Regions from separate parts of the Clostridium sp. RTP31139st1_H3_RTP31139_211217 genome, predicted to be linked through region 2. Evidence: riboswitches for the same ligand, from Rfam matches in the RefSeq annotation. Region 2 holds a riboswitch; the other holds the start of a gene.
What was found. A riboswitch is a leader RNA that binds a small molecule or an ion and turns the genes downstream of it on or off. The one in region 2 is predicted to bind glycine.

Region 1: it holds a riboswitch for glycine, as region 2 does, so the genes downstream of both, ABUA17_RS04050 (alanine/glycine:cation symporter family protein) here and ABUA17_RS05765 (trimeric intracellular cation channel family protein) in region 2, are expected to answer to the same signal.

The regions. Positions count from the first base shown of each region.
Region 1 is NZ_JBCOAB010000006.1:15,410-23,932, forward strand. Features, by position in the region: gene potA (spermidine/putrescine ABC transporter ATP-binding protein) at 1-674, shown strand, start outside; gene ABUA17_RS04025 (ABC transporter permease) at 658-1,485, shown strand; gene ABUA17_RS04030 (ABC transporter permease) at 1,503-2,315, shown strand; gene ABUA17_RS04035 (ABC transporter substrate-binding protein) at 2,317-3,378, shown strand; gene ABUA17_RS04040 (acylphosphatase) at 3,531-3,803, shown strand; gene ABUA17_RS04045 (glycoside hydrolase family 73 protein) at 3,873-4,643, opposite strand; gene ABUA17_RS04050 (alanine/glycine:cation symporter family protein) at 4,880-6,286, opposite strand; glycine riboswitch at 6,593-6,684, opposite strand; glycine riboswitch at 6,685-6,758, opposite strand; gene leuA (2-isopropylmalate synthase) at 6,824-8,494, opposite strand.
Region 2 is NZ_JBCOAB010000009.1:28,778-37,300, reverse strand. Features, by position in the region: gene ABUA17_RS05775 (hypothetical protein) at 1-643, opposite strand, end outside; gene ABUA17_RS05770 (PIN domain-containing protein) at 867-1,292, shown strand; glycine riboswitch at 1,325-1,410, shown strand; glycine riboswitch at 1,414-1,495, shown strand; gene ABUA17_RS05765 (trimeric intracellular cation channel family protein) at 1,550-2,170, shown strand; gene ABUA17_RS05760 (DUF8570 family protein) at 2,501-2,647, shown strand; gene ABUA17_RS05755 (prohibitin family protein) at 2,634-3,509, shown strand; gene ABUA17_RS05750 (TIGR00266 family protein) at 3,538-4,224, shown strand; gene ABUA17_RS05745 (ECF transporter S component) at 4,483-5,013, shown strand; gene ABUA17_RS05740 (class I SAM-dependent methyltransferase) at 5,006-5,581, shown strand; tRNA gene ABUA17_RS05735 (tRNA-Cys) at 5,694-5,768, shown strand; gene ABUA17_RS05730 (hypothetical protein) at 5,920-6,342, shown strand; gene ABUA17_RS05725 (LPXTG cell wall anchor domain-containing protein) at 6,433-7,653, shown strand; gene ABUA17_RS05720 (DUF8725 domain-containing protein) at 7,895-8,523, shown strand, end outside.

The DNA of each region.
Region 1 (8,523 bases), on a different contig from region 2:
AAAAAAGATCTGTAGACTCACTTAGTGGTGGTCAGCAACAAAGAGTTGCAATTGCAAGAGCATTAGTTAATGAACCTCAAGTTCTTTTATTAGATGAGCCTCTTGGTGCATTAGACTTAAAGCTTAGAAAAGAAATGCAATTAGAACTTAAAAAAATTCAAAAAAGACTTGGTATTACTTTTATCTTTGTAACTCACGATCAGGAAGAAGCTCTTACTATGTCTGATACAATAGTTGTAATGAACAAGGGAAAAATACAACAAATGGGATCTCCTGAAGATATTTATAATGAACCAGCAAATGCTTTTGTTGCTGACTTTATTGGAGAAAGTAACATCTTAGATGGAATAATGCTTGAGGATTATAAAGTTAAATTTGCAGATACTATATTTAAATGTGTAGACAGTGGTTTTAATCCATCTGAGGACATTGACGTTGTAATTAGACCTGAAGATATAGAAATAACTACTGCCGATAAAGGAATGTTAACTGGTAAAGTTAACTCTGTTACCTTCAAAGGAGTTCATTACGAAATTGAAGTTATTACAGAAAATAATACTTGGATTATTCATAATATAAAAAGCGCAACTGTCGGAAACACTGTTGGTTTAATAATAGATCCAGAATCAATACATATAATGAGAAAGGTGAAAGACTATGAGAAAGAAAAATAATCAAAGTGCTTTACCTGCAGCACCTTATGTTGTGTGGAGTTCACTTTTTATTGTTATTCCACTATTAATAGTAGTATTTTTTGGTTTCACAATAAAATCTGGAGATAGTTATCATTTTTCACTAGAGAATTTTCAAAGATTAATGGACCCTAAATACTTAAAAGTTTTTGGAAGAAGTATTCTTTTAGCTGTAGAAGCTACTTTAGGTTGCCTTATTTTAGGTTATCCCGTTGCGTATTTAATTTCAAAAATGCGTGAAGGTAAAAGAAATATTTTAATTATGCTATTTATAATACCAATGTGGATGAATTTCTTATTAAGAACCTATGCTTGGCTACCTATTCTAGGTAAAAACGGATTAATTAATTCTCTTTTAGTTACCCTAGGCTTTGCACGCGCTAATCTTCTTTATAATGATTTTGCAGTTTTATTAGGTATGATTTATAACTTTTTACCATTTATGATTTTACCTATTTATACTGTATTAATAAAGATGGATACTGATTTAATTAATGCAGCTTCAGATTTAGGTGCAAGTAGAAAGGAAATTTTCACAAAAATAATTTTCCCTCTAAGTATGCCTGGAATAATTTCTGGTATTACTATGGTATTTATGCCTGCTGTTTCTACCTTTGTTATTTCAAGAATATTAGGTGGAGGCCAATACATGCTACTTGGTAATTTAATTGAAACTCAATATACTTCAATGGATGATTGGAACTTTGGATCTGCAATTGCAATTTTCATGATGATAATAATTTTAATATCTATGGCCTTCATGAATAAATTTGAAGGTACTGATGATAAATAATAAGGAGGACGTATATTATGGTTAAAAAGCTTGAATCTTTCATTAAAAGATTTTATCTACTAATTATTTTTGTGTTTTTATATACACCAATAGTTACCTTAATGATATTCTCCTTTAATGATTCAAAATCAACTGCAAAATGGAATGGATTCACATTAAGATGGTATAGTGAGCTTTTCCAAAACACAAGAATAATGGATGCATTAAAGTATACATTAATAATTGCTGTACTTGCTTCAATTATAGCAACTATAATTGGAACTTTAGCTGCAATAGGAATTCATAGAATGAAAGGTGTTCCTAAAAAAACACTACTAAATATAAATAATCTACCTGTATTAAATCCTGATATAGTTACAGGTATTTCACTTATGAGTTTATTTATTTTTATATTTCCTATTTTAAATAAAATAGGGATAAATGCTCAATTTGGATTTGGAACAATGCTTTTAGCACATATTACTTTTAATATTCCTTATGTAATATTATCAGTATTACCAAAATTAAAGCAATTACCTCATAATATAACTGAAGCAGCTTTAGATTTAGGTGCAACACCTGGTTATGCAATGTGGAAAATAATACTTCCTCAAATAAAGCCGGGGATATTTGCAGGATTATTAATGGCATTTACTATGTCTATTGATGATTTTGTAATAAGTTTCTTTACAACAGGTCCTGGAGTTACTAATCTTTCTATAGAAATATACTCCATGGCTAGAAAAGGTATCAATCCATCAATAAATGCATTATCAACTTTAATGTTTATTACAGTATTAATTTTATTATTAATTGTTAATAGAAAAGAATTTACTTCAAGGGGTGTGTAGATTGAAAAAATTAAAATCTTTAGTTGCATTAGCAGCTGCTGCAATATTAACTGCTTCTCTTTTCACTGGCTGTGGAAATAGTAATGTTGGTGAAAATGGAACAATAAATTTCTTTAATGTAGGAGACTATATTGATGAAGCTCTAATTAGAAAATTTGAAAAAGAAACTGGAATTAAAGTTAATTACTCAACTTATGATACTAATGAAATCATGTATCAAAAGGTAAAAACTAATCCTGGTACATACGACTTAGTAGTTCCTTCTGATTATATGATTGAAAAAATGATACAAGAAGATTTGCTAGAAACAATAGATTATAACAATATTCCTAACTATCAATATATAGGTGAAAATTATAAAAACTTATCTTACGATCCAACAAATGAATACTCTGTGCCATATATGTGGGGTACTATTGGTATTATCTATGACAGTTCTAGAATTACAGAACCTGTAACTAGTTGGGATATACTTTGGGATAGCAAATATAAAGATGAAGTATATATGTTTAATTCTTTAAGAGATTCTTTAGCTATAGCTTTAATTAAAGCTGGATATTCTATTAATTCAGATGTTCCTAGTGAAATAGATGCAGCTAAAGATGAATTATTAGAACAAAGAAAATTAACAAATCCTGTTTACGTTGTTGATGAAGTCAAAGATAATATGATTACAGGTGAAAAAATGCTTGCTGCTGTTTGGTCTGGAGATGCAATATATATAATGAATGAAAATCCTGACATGAAATATGTTATTCCAGAAGAAGGCTCAAATAAATGGGTTGATGCTTTATGTATTCCTAAGGATGCTCCTAATAAAGCTGGTGCTGAAGCATTTATCAACTTCTTATGCGATCCTGAAAACGCAAAAGAAAATGTTGATTATATAGGATATTCTACTCCTAATACTGCAGCATATGATTTACTTGATGATGAAACTAAAAATAATCCAGCTGCATATCCTTCTGATTCTATATTAGATAAATGTGTCTTATTTACTAATTTAAATCAAGAAACTTTAAAATTATACGAATCAGCATTTACTGAAGTGCTTTCTCAATAGTATTATAAAAAACAGAATTATATACATTCATAGTATATAATTCTGTTTTTTTATAAATATTATAATTTAAAATTATAAATAAACATATTATTAACATCAAAATCACATATGATATAATCTATAATAGATTATATTATTTTTAGGAGGATTTTATGGTTAGATATTACATAATAGTAGATGGTCGTGTCCAAGGTGTTGGATTTAGATTTTTTTGTACTATGACTGCAAGAAAGTATGATTTAACTGGTTGGGTAAGAAATATGGAAAATGGTATGGTTGAAATGGAAGTTCAAGGAGATGATTCTTCTATAACTAAATATATTAAAGATATAAAAAAAGGTAATAGGTTCATTAGAGTTGATGAACTTTACCAAAAGAAAATTGAAATTCTTCCAAATGAGCGTACATTTACAGAAAAATATTAATTATATTCACATAAAATAAGAGTTAAATGTTTATAAATCCTTAATCATTTAACTCTTTTATTAATATTACTATTTAACTTTATTATCATATTCCATTAAATTATATTTTTCTATTAATGCAATTAATTTATCTGCATAAACTGCTACCCCATCTGCATTTCTAACTGTACTATACCCTGCATTTTCTAATGCTTGCGCCTGTTCTTTATAATTCTTTCCTGAAAATAATCCTGATTCCGCATATCTTGAATTTTCATATAGAAATCTTCCATGATCTTCAATTGAATCTTCAATATTATCATACTTTCTAAAGTTAGCTATAGTAGTATCATTATAATTTTCACTTGTAGAGACTGTTGCAATGGCTCCGCTCCATCTAGAATCTGCTTTTATTCCAAATAAATTATTATGGGTAACTGCAAGGTCTGATTGCCCCCATCCTGATTCTAATATGGCTTGAGCTATAGTAATTGATGGTAAAATCCCATACTCCTCATAACTTTTAATAGCGCCATGAGATATTTTATTTAAAAATTCTATCTTATCATCATCCAAATTAACATTAAAATTTACCTCTACTACTTTTTCATTACTTATATCTGAATTTACATCTGCACTATTTTCCTCTTCAATACTATCGTTTATGTTATCATTTCCTGTTTCTTCACTTATATATCTTACATTTGTAACACTTTGAGAAATTTTAATTTTTATTGTACTAAATATAGTTACAATCATCAATGAAGATAAAATAATTATCATAGCAAATTTATAAAGCATAGTTTTCTTATCAGATAAAACATAACTATTTAAACCTCTGTATTTAATATTACTTTTCATCTTAAACTCTCCTATAATTTTAAAATACTCTTTAGTGGCTTCACTTTTCCATCTATATTTTAAAGCTACACCTTTGGATATTTATAAATCATATTTACCTCCTATACTTTATTTTACCTTTTTAAGTATATTTTTATTACTAAAGTAACCATAATTTTAAAAATACATATATAATAAAAAAATCTGTTATAGGCTAAATTTATAATCTAAAACCTATAACAGATTCAACTTTTTCATTATTCTATTTCATAAACTTTCTCTAAAGCATTACTTTGTTCCCTCTTAAATTCTTGAAAAAACTCATTAGTTTCATTTATTACTACATTTCTTAATCCAATTAATCCAACTAAATTAGGTAATGCCATCAATCCATTTACTATATCAGCTATTATAAATACTAAATCTAGTGATAAGAATGGACCTACTGCTACAAAAACAATAAATATTATCTTATAAAATATAATGCCCTTTACACCTGTTAAATATTGAATACATCTTTCTCCATAATAATTCCATCCTATTATAGTAGTAAATGCAAAGAAAATTAATCCTATATTTACTATATACTTTCCTATAACTGCAAATGGTAATCCTTGTTGAAATGCAAATGTAGTCATTTCAGCACCCTCAAGACCACTGTTAAAGCTTCCTGTTAATACAATTGCAAGACCTGTCATAGTACATATTATTATTGTGTCAATAAATGTACCCGTCATTGAAATTAAACCTTGCTTAACTGGTGATTTTGTTTTAGCCGCAGCAGCTGCTATTGGTGCACTACCAAGACCTGCTTCATTTGAAAACACGCCTCTTCCAACACCTCTTTGAATGGCTAAAGCTACAGTAATACCTGCTGTACCACCTAATGCTGCCTTTGGATTAAATGCACTATTTATTATTAACATTATTGCTGAAGGTATTTCTTTTAAATTAAATCCTAATACTAATAATGCACCTAATATATATAATATAGCCATTGATGGTACAATCTTTTCAGCAACATTTGATATTCTTTTTATACCACCTAAAGTTACTAATGCAACTAATACAGTTACTATAATAGCAGTACACCATAAAGGAATATTAAAAGATATTAATGCTGCTTTAGATATAGAATTTACTTGTCCAAATGTACCTATTCCAAGAAGTGCTACCCCTACGCCAAACACAGCAAACATTTTAGCTAAAAATTTATTACCAAGACCTTTTTCTATATAATACATAGGTCCACCTGACATTTGTCCATTTTCATCTACTTCCCTATATTTTATAGCTAAAACTCCTTCTGCATATTTAGTTGCCATTCCAAAAAATGCAGCAATCCACATCCAAAATAAAGCTCCTGGTCCCCCTGCTGCAATAGCCGTTGCTACACCAACGATGTTTCCTGTCCCTATTGTAGCTGATAAAGCAGTACATAATGCCGCAAAACTTGATACATCACCTTTTGCCTCTTCATCACCTTCTTCATTATCTTTAACAAATAAATATTTAAGTGCTAGTGGTAATTTAAATACTTGTATTAACTTTAATTTAAAAGTAAAGTATATTCCTGTTCCTACTAATAATATTAGCAAAGGTGGCCCCCATACTATCCCATCAATACTATTTAATACTTTTTCAACTCCATTTAAAAATTCCATAAAAAAATCCTCCTTAAAATTATAAATTTATAGGAGGAGATTAGAGTTAGTTTTTAGTTAAGAGTTTTTAGTTAGGCGCTAAGGTAAAATTCAGGTAACCTGAATTTTTTAATATAAAGTGAATTTCTAATATTAAGATTAAATTTTTATGCAATCTTAATATTAGAATTCGTTATCTAAATCTTATTCCTTGTTATCCCTAACCTAAAAATTGGTTGTAAATTACTATCCATAAGATAAAACTAATAAACTCAATAATGAGTTTAAACCTTAACTACTAACTATTAACTATTAACTTTTAACTAATCTTAATCCCCTGTCCTTTTACCTGAGAGTTTCAGTTTAACTTTAAATTAAACCTTGCTCCTTCGGTGCTCTTATGAGTCTCTCCAGAGGCTCGTCCAGTAACGGTCCTAATACCTGAAAGATTTACTTCTTCGGTGGATCTAAATCGCTCTCCCATTACCTTCAACCGAACATATTAACTTATAAAGCTTATTATATACATAAATTTCAAATCAATCAATATAAAAATTTTTATTTACTTCCATACAATCTATTTAAAGCACTTATTATAGACTTTATTGAAGCTCTCGTAATATTACTATCAACTCCAACACCAAATGTCTTTTTGTTAGTATCATTTCTACTCATATAAACATATGCTGCTGCTTCAGCTTCAGAACCTGTACTCAATGCATGTTCCTTATAATCAATTATACTAACATCTATTAATTTACTATTAGATAATGCTTTACCTAATGAATCTATTGGTCCATTACCTATACCTTCTATTTCACGTTCTTCTCCTTTATAATTAATAACAGCATTTACTTTCGTTGTTTTCTCTGTATCACTATTGATATCTGATATAGAAATACTTATTAATTTAAAAGGTTCCTGTAAAGATAAATACTGCTCTTTAAATGCATCCATAATTTCGTTTGGCTGAACTTCACCTTTTTTCTCAGAAATTTTTTGTACCACTTCTGCAAATTCCTGTTGCATTGATTTAGGTAATTTAAATCCAAAACAATAATCCATTACAAATGCAACTCCACCTTTACCTGATTGACTATTAATTCTAACTAATGGTTCATATTCTCTTCCAAGATCACTTGGATCAACAGGCAAATATGGTACTTGCCATATTTTTGAGCCTCTTTCTTCATATTTCTTCATCCCTTTATTTATTGCATCTTGATGTGAACCTGAAAATGCAGTAAATACTAAATTTCCTGCATAAGGATGTCTAACCGGTACTGGTATTTTTACACATCTTTCATAAATCTCAATTATATCATTTATATTTTCAAGATTTAACATTGGATTAACTCCATGTGAAAACATATTATATGCAACCGTTAATATATCTACATTACCTGTTCTTTCTCCATTACCAAATAATGTTCCTTCAACTCTATCTGCTCCTGCTAATAAAGCTAACTCAGCATCAGCAACACCTGTACCTCTATCATTATGCGGATGAACACTAACAATAATTCTATCTCTATTCTTAAAATTTTGACACATATATTCTATTTGATCAGCAAATACATTTGGTGTATCCATTTGTACTGTTGATGGTAAATTTATAATAATCTTATTTTCACTAGTTGCACCCCAAGCATCAGCAACTGCATCACAAACTTCTAATGCATATTCTACTTCTGTTCCAGTAAAACTTTCAGGTGAATATTCTAAAAATATTTTCCCCTCAAAATCAGAAGTATATTTTTTTACAAGCTTTGTCCCCTCAACTGCAATATTCTTTATTTCTTCTTTACTCATATTGAATACTACATCTCTTTGTAAAACTGAAGTTGAATTATATATATGAACTATAGCTTGTTTTACTCCTTGTAAAGCTTCAAAAGTTCTTTCTATTAAATGTGGCCTTGCCTGAGTTAATACTTGTACTACTACATCATCAGGAATACAATTATCCTCTACTAATCTTCTTAAAAAATCAAATTCAATCTGAGATGATGAAGGGAAACCAACTTCAATTTCTTTAAACCCCAATTTAACTAACATATTAAAGAATTCTACTTTTTCATCTATATTCATTGGATTTATAAGAGCTTGATTTCCATCTCTTAAATCAACACTACACCAAATTGGTGCTTTTTCAATAACATTATTTGGCCATGTTCTTTCCTTCAAACTGATTGTTTCAAATCTCCTATACTTACTGTAATTTAACATGTATAAATGCCCCCTTATATATAAACAAA
Region 2 (8,523 bases):
ATTCATCTTGTGAACAATGTGATGATAAATATTTACGTACATAATAAAATCCCCAACCACCATCAAAAGTTTTAATTTCACCATCAACTAAACCTTCAACTCTGCCTTCTAATATTCCTTCGTTAGTAATTATCTTATTAATTTGTGAACTAAAGGTTTTGTTGCATATTGAAGCAATTAAATCATTACAACCTTCAATTAATCCCATTTGAGAATAATTTATATTACCATTATCATGAAACCAACGCATAATTGCAGCAACCATAGGCCATTTTGTTGCAAGTGAATAGGCTGAACCTGCACCGTGATTATAACCAGATATACAATCAGGAGACATTATATTGGGTTTAAATAGTAAAATTTTATTTTTTTTAACTTCCTCTTGCAGTTTACACATAAAATTTGTTTCTTCATCTAAATAATTTAGCATAATAAAGATACCACTATATATATAATCAATTTTCTTTTCGATTTCTGACCAAACTTCTTCATTTTGAGTATTGATAAATTTTTGTAGTAAATCAGGAAGTTCTGAATAAGCTTTATCTGCATCTATATGAACCCCAGCAATTAATGAACCAGCTTCATCAAGTTTAAAACCTTCATTATCTATAAAAATTGGTTGTGTAAATAGTTCAGGCAAAATAATATCCTCCTTATGGATTTAAAAAATTACATTAACAACTTATTTTATTAGGATAAATATTGTGAAATAAAAGTAAATTTATAAATTAAAGTAAAATATTTTATTATATGTTATATTAAGAATAGTATTAGATAAGGACCTTTTAGTTTTAATGTATAGAACTTTAATCAATGAAAAAGAATTTATATAATAATTGAGATAATAAAGAGGAGAATTGAAAATGGGAAAATATTTATTAGATACTAATATTGTTATTAAGCTTTGGAATGATAATTCAATGCTTTTAGGAAAATTGATAGAGAAAAATAAAGTTGTTATATTAAAAGAAGTATTAGAAGAACTTTCAATTAAAGAGAAAAAGATATATAGAAGGCAAGAAATTTTAAGTGAAAGGTTTTGTAAGCTTTTACCCTGTAGTATTGAAGTTAAAAATAGTTATCTGAGTGGGTTCTTTATGATATATGATTACGAAATAAAAGGAAGATTTGAAAATAATAATTTATCAAAAAATGATTTATTACAAATATGTGCTTGTTATACTGATGAAAGTTTAACTTTAATCACAGAAGATAAGGAATTATTTAATATAGCTAATTACATTTTAGGTGAAAATAGAGTTAAAAGTATTTTAGATATTGAACTGTGATAATAGATATATTATAATTTACAGGTATTTCGTTGAGAAATTTGGGAGATACTGTACAGTTACAGAGCCGAAGGGGAAAGTGCGGCAAACTCTCAGGCAAAAGGACCAAATTTTGAGAAAACTCTGGAAAGTCTAATGTATAAAAGACACCGACGAAGCAATCTTAAATGTAGTAGGAGAATCTTTCAGGTAAAAAGACAGAGGCGCAATTATTTTAATAATTAGTCTATTGTAAAAATAAATGAGGGGGATTTTTTTTGGACTACATAACAATTTTAGAGTATATAGGAGTTTTTGCTTTTGCCGTATCAGGAGCAATAGTAGCAATTGAAGAGGAATTTGACGTTTTTGGAATATATATAATTGCAATAATTACAGCAATGGGTGGAGGCGTACTTAGAGATATTGTTACAAATGTTGGAATACCAGTATTTTTTACAAGTTATATGACAATTCCTTTTATTATTGCTGGAACTTTATTTGCCATACTTTTAAAAGGAAGGCTAAAGCACAAGAATTTATTTGTTTTTATAGATGCTATTGGACTAGCAGCATTTTTCGTATCTGCAGCAGTTAAAGCTATTGGTAGTAATTATAATTATATGTTATTCATATTTGCAGCTAGTATAACTGGAGTTGGTGGTGGTGTTTTAAGAGATATTATAACAAATAGAAAACCACAAATATTCAAACATGATATTTATTGTGTTGCAGGAGTTATAGGAGTAACTTTGCTTTGGTTTATTTATCCACTAATTGGAGTAGATGTAGCACAATTTATTGCGTTAATAGCAATAGTAATTATAAGAATGGTAAGTTATTATAAGACTATTAATTTACCAGTAGTATGCAGAAAAAGTGAATTCTTAGAGAGTTAAGTGAAAGTTTAATTTATAAAAGAATATAAAAAGACTAATATTAAAATAATAAGTAAAGGTATGAGGAAAATCCTCATACCTTTTTTGTATAATATTTATTAAATAACCTTAGAAAATGAAATAGAACGTAAATATAGTATAAATATGTGTTAATTTAATTTAAAGATCAAATATGCTACTATATGGTCTATAAGAGCTCAAAATAAAAAAATAACAATTTGATATAAGTTAATTAATACTATATAATACAATTATAGAAAATGTTTTAAATAATTTTTAGAAATGTATAAAAAGATAAAAAATACATATTTAAATTTTTAGGGGGAGGAAATGGTATTAGCTTTAATTATTATAATAGGATTAGTTTTACTTTGGGTAATAATTTCACCCTGTTTTGAAAAAATAGGAGAATTTATTAGGAGATATTATGAAAAAATATTTAATGAGCAGGGGGACGAAAAAAATGAAAAAAGGTAATAAAATAGTTGGTGGAATAGTAGTTGCTGGAGTAATGGTAGTGGGAGGAGTATTAATAACACTGTCAACACATAAAATAAAACCAGGATATGTTGGAGTTGTATATAATTTAAGAGGTGGTATTCAAGATAACATTTTAACTCAAGGTTTAAGAATTGTTTCACCATTTCAAAAGGTATCACAATATTCAGTAGCAACTGAGCAGGCGTATCTTTCAAGAGATAAAAAGGAAGGTTCTTTAGATGATGATTCATTTATGATACCAACATCAGATGGGAAGACCGTTAATGTCGATTTAGAGTTTAGCTATCATTTTGATTCAGATAGACTTCCAGAAACATTCACTAGATTTAAGGGACAAACAGGTAAAGAGATAGAGGATAATTTTATAAGAGGTAAGATGAAAGCATGGACTTCAGAAGTATCTTCTACTTTTTCAGTAATTGATATATATGGTGAAAAAAGATCAGAGTTAAATTCAAATGTATTAGCTCATGTAAAAGAGAAGTTTTATGAGTATGGAATTATAATTGATTCAGTAAATTTTTCTAGAATTGAATTAGATGATGAAACAGCTAAAGCTATTCAAGAAAGAATAAATAAGCAACAGGAGTTAGAAACTGCTAAAATAGAGGCACAAAAAGCAGAAATAGAAGCTGAAAGAAAAAAAGTTGAAGCACAAGGTGAAGCAGATGCAAAAATTATCAAAGCACAAGGTGAAGCTGAGGCAAATAAGATTTTAACACAAGATCTTAATGATGAAATTTTAAGTAAAATGTATATTGAAAAGTGGGATGGTGTATTACCAAAGGTTACGTCAGGTGATATAAGTCCGCTTTTAGATTTAAATAACATAGAATAATAAATAAAACATAATGGAGGAAAATAAAATGGAATATAATATTTTTGGAGGAAATTTACCTGCTGTAACAATAAGATTGAATCAAGGGGAAAGTATTTACACACAATCTGGTGGAATGACTTGGATGACGGAAAATATAGAAATGAATACGAATATGAAAGGTGGATTATTTAAAGGTTTAGGGCGTATGATGTCTGGGGATTCAATATTTATGGCAACATATACAGCGAAACACTATCCGGGAGAAATAACAATATCTTCATCATTTCCGGGTGAAATAATAGTGCTAGATTTATCTGATGGAAGAGAATATGTATGTCAAAAAAGTGCATTTTTATGTGCAGAGCCAGGTGTTAATCTATCACTTACAACTAATAGAAGTGTAAAAGGAGGATTCTTTGGTGGAGAAGGCTTTATAATGCAAGAAGTAAGAGGAAAAGGTAAAGTATTTCTTGAAATTGATGGTAGTGTAGTTGCAAAAGATTTAGCACCAGGAGAAAAATTAATAGTAGATACAGGAAATATAGCAGCTTATGAAAGAAGTGTTAAATATGATGCTAAAATGGTAAAGGGATTTAAAAATATATTATTTGGGGGAGAAGGATTGTTTTTAACGACTTTAACTGGACCAGGTAGAGTATATCTTCAAACTATGACAATGCCAAGTTTTGCTGAAAGAATAATACCATATTTACCAGCATCAAGAAATAATTAAATATTTATATTGAAAGAGCGGTTAATTTGACAGCTCTTTCTTTTTATATCTTTGAATATAGCTATGAGTGGCTGAAATGTTAAAATGATTGTAGCAGATTGTACTATAAGTAGTTATTTTAAAAAATATAATAGAAATTAAGGAGAAAAATAAAAATAATATAGGTATAACTAGGTTGTTGGAAAAAATTAAAAATGATACAATTTTGTTATTAAACAATTTATGGAAAATAGAAATATAATATTGGGGGGAGTTTTTATGAATGAAAAAACAAAGGATTTGGTATGGGCCGCATTGTTTCTTGCAATAGGTATAGTTATACCTTATGTTTTTCATGTAACTAGTTTGCCAGGACAAATATTTTTACCTATGCATATTCCAGTTTTATTATGTGGAGTAATATTAGGAAAAAAGTATGGTTTGATTTTAGGAATATTATTACCTTTTGTTAATTCAGTACTTTTAGGAATGCCAGCTATATTCCCAACAGGAGTTTCTATGGCATTTGAGCTTGCAACATATGGAATAGTTACAGGACTATTATATAAAGATAAAAAGTATAATATATTTATATCATTAATTGTAGCTATGGTTGTTGGAAGAATAGTATCTGGAGTGGCAAATTATATTTTATTAACAGTAGGTGGAAATGTTTTTGTATTTACAGCATTTTTGACTACAACTTTTATTAAAGCAATACCAGGAATAATTATTCAGCTCATATTAATACCAGTAGTATTAAAGGCTGTAGAGCATGTGAAAAAAGGAGAAGCTGTGATAAATGAATAATAGAGAATTTTTTAATAGCTTAGCTTATAAATGGGATGAAATGTGTCATCATGATGATAAAAAAATAAGAAAAATACTTCAACTATCGGATATAGAGAAAGGCTCAAAAATTCTTGATATAGGAACAGGAACAGGTATATTAATTAGTTATTTGTTAGAAAAGTCGCCATCAAAATTGGTTGCTGTTGATATCTCAGAAAATATGATAGAAGTAGCAAGAGAAAAATATAAGAAAGAAAATGTTGAGTTTGTAGTATCTGATATTATGAATTTTAATGAAGGTAGATATGATTATATATTTATATATTCAGCATACCCTCATTTTAAAGATAAAGAAAAATTATTTGAACATTTATATAAATTATTAAATGAAAATGGAAAAGTTATAATAGCTCATTCTCAAAGCAGAAATGAAATAAACCATGTGCATTCTAAAAGTGATTTAGTTAAAGAAGATTTACTATTACCTGTAGAAGATAATGTTAGAATAATAAATAAATACTTAAGTACTAGAACTACTATTGATAATTCGGAAATTTATTATATAGAAGCTATAAAAAATAAGTAGACATGTTTTAGCATTTATAAAGTATAAGGAGCTGAATTTATAGCTTCTTATACTTTAAAATATAAAAAAGTCTAGACATTTTGAAGAGTATTATATATACTAATAAATATAAGGCGCCATAGCCAAGTGGTAAGGCAGAGGTCTGCAAAACCTTTATTCCCCAGTTCAAATCTGGGTGGCGCCTCCAAAATAGTTTAAATTAAGGGGTTATACACTAAATATTAGTGTATAACCCCTTTTGTTAAATATTGGAATAAAAGGATAGTAAATAAAAATATTTCATTTGTATTGAGAATAAGAAATTAATATTTAGATTTAAAGGAGTTAGAGTAAATAATATGAAAAAGCTAAAAAGATTAATTTCAGGAATGATTTTTTTGTGTATGTTTATAACACTTATATCAAAAAGTACCTTTGCAGATGGGACATTATGTAAAATAATATTTTATGATGGTATTCATTATATTGAAGATCCTAAAAACACTCAAGAAGATATTGTTGTTTATTGTATGAATAATGAACTTAATTGGCCACACATAACAGAAAATGGACAACAGATTCCAGATTATGTATATGGGTACCTTGATTCAAAGGATATTCAAAATTATGATGAAATGATTAAAAATTTGAAAAAGATTCTTTTTATGGGATATCCTTATAATGGAATGAGACTTTACGAAATTATTGAAGATAAAGATGGATATATTCCTTCTGAAGAAGAATTTAATGATATGTTAAAGCCAGATCCTATTCTTGTATAGGCATTCCCAGAATTAGGACATCATAAATTTACTATTGATAACTTTAGTGAGAATAAAGATGTTTTATTAAAATTTATTTATGATGTTTTAATGACGAAAGAAACTAATATAAATAGTAGTTTAACAAAACCAGATATTATGGTTAACCCATTTTATAAAGCAGTAATATGTTTAATTAATTTTGATAACCCATTAGAGGCATTTGCATATATGTATTCAGATTCTTATTATGTTACTGAAGAAGAAGCCTATAATAATACTCAAAGTGCAATTTGGAAATTGATGTATGATTATGGAGTTCCATCTAATAACTTAAATGATATATCGAATTATAAACTTGGTGAAGTCTTCATGCAGTATGCTAATTCTGATTTTATTATTCTTGCAGAAGAACCTTTAAGTGATAAAATTGAAGTTAAAAGTGATTTTAAATTTACTCAAGGAAGCGATGGAAAATGGTATAGTGGGAATTTTAGAATAGAAGAGCCTGATGAATATAATGGAATGTATATATTAGATTTACCAGATGGAATTTCATTAATGAATGGATCAGTAGATAATATTTATGGAAATCAAGATTATGTTTTTGTTTCAGATCATATGCCTGAAAGTGATGAAGAATTCAGAATATGGAGTAATATAATGTGGGCAAAAGAACCAAGTCAGTATTCCCCTTTAAAAGATATTGAATATAAAGGTAAAAAGTATCAAAAAATGACGGGACTTTATACAAATAGAACACATTTGTGGACTGAATTTACATATGGAGATGTTTCAAGTGGAGATTTGAAAGTAACGAATAAAGTATCAGGAAATGCAGCAGATAAAACAAAAGAATTTACATATACAGTAATACTTTCAGATAAAACTATAAATGGAAAGTATGGAGAAATGGAGTTTAAAAATGGAGTTTCAATTTTTAAACTAAGAGATAATGAAAGCAAAGAAGCAATAGGATTACCAGCAAATGTTGAGTATGAAATAATTGAAAGTGATAATGAAGAATACCAAGTAACTTCAAGCAATTCAACTGGAAAAATTGAAGCAAATCAAATAATAACGGTAGAATTTACAAATATAAAAAATTTAAAACCAACACAAATACCAGATTTAGATCCAATGCCAATACCAGATGAGGAAGCAAATATAGTTGATACTAATAAACCAATTAATCCATCAACTATACCTAATAAAGAAGAGATAAACCAAAATACTATTGATAAATTACCTAATACAGGTAGAAGTAATTTTATATTAATAGGAATATTAATGATTTTAAGTGGTGTAGCCATAGTAAAAAATAAAAAATAATTTATGAAAATTTAAGACTGTAAATAATTTTATATAATTTAGTTCTAGAAAAATATTACTGGAAAATTTGATTTCCAGTAATATTTTTTTATATAGATTTATTTTTATGAAATATAAAATAGTTTAAGAAATTTTTAAGAAAACTGTAATGGAAAAGAAAAGATAATTAGTGAAAAATAAGGTAGAATATGATAGGATAATATGCAAAGGTAAAATAATGTAAAAAATGGGGGAAGGATGAATGAAAGTAAAAAATATAAAAATATTTAGTGCCATTTTATTAGTCTTTATCTTTAATTTAATTGCACCAAATATGAAGGTAAATGCAAGTAAAAATGATGATAAGTATGATCTGACTATAAGTTATGGTATAGATGGAAAATATAAGGCTCAAAAATATATGCCAGTTACTGTACAAATAAATAATTTAGAAAAAGATTTTAATGGAGAAATAGAGCTAAGGATAGTATCTGACTATGCAGGAGGATATAACTCATATTCAAAGGAAGTTTACGCAAAAGTTGGAGAAAGTGTAAGTGTAACAATTCCAGTGAAATTTTTAGATGGAAATAATAGTGGAACACTTTGTTTAGTGGAAAATGATAAAGTTTTATATGAAAAAAAATTTCATGTTTCTTCTGGAAGAGTAAGTGAGGGAAATGCACTAACAGGATTATTAACTGATGATGCTACTGCATTAGGGTATTTAGGAGATATAACTTATTTTGATTCTTCTTATTCAAATGTAGGAAGAATGAATTGCGTTAATATAGATGAAAGTTATCTGAGTGAAAACGGATTAAATATAGATGTATTAGATTTAATAGTAATAAATAACTATAATATGGCCAATTTAAATGAAGATCATTA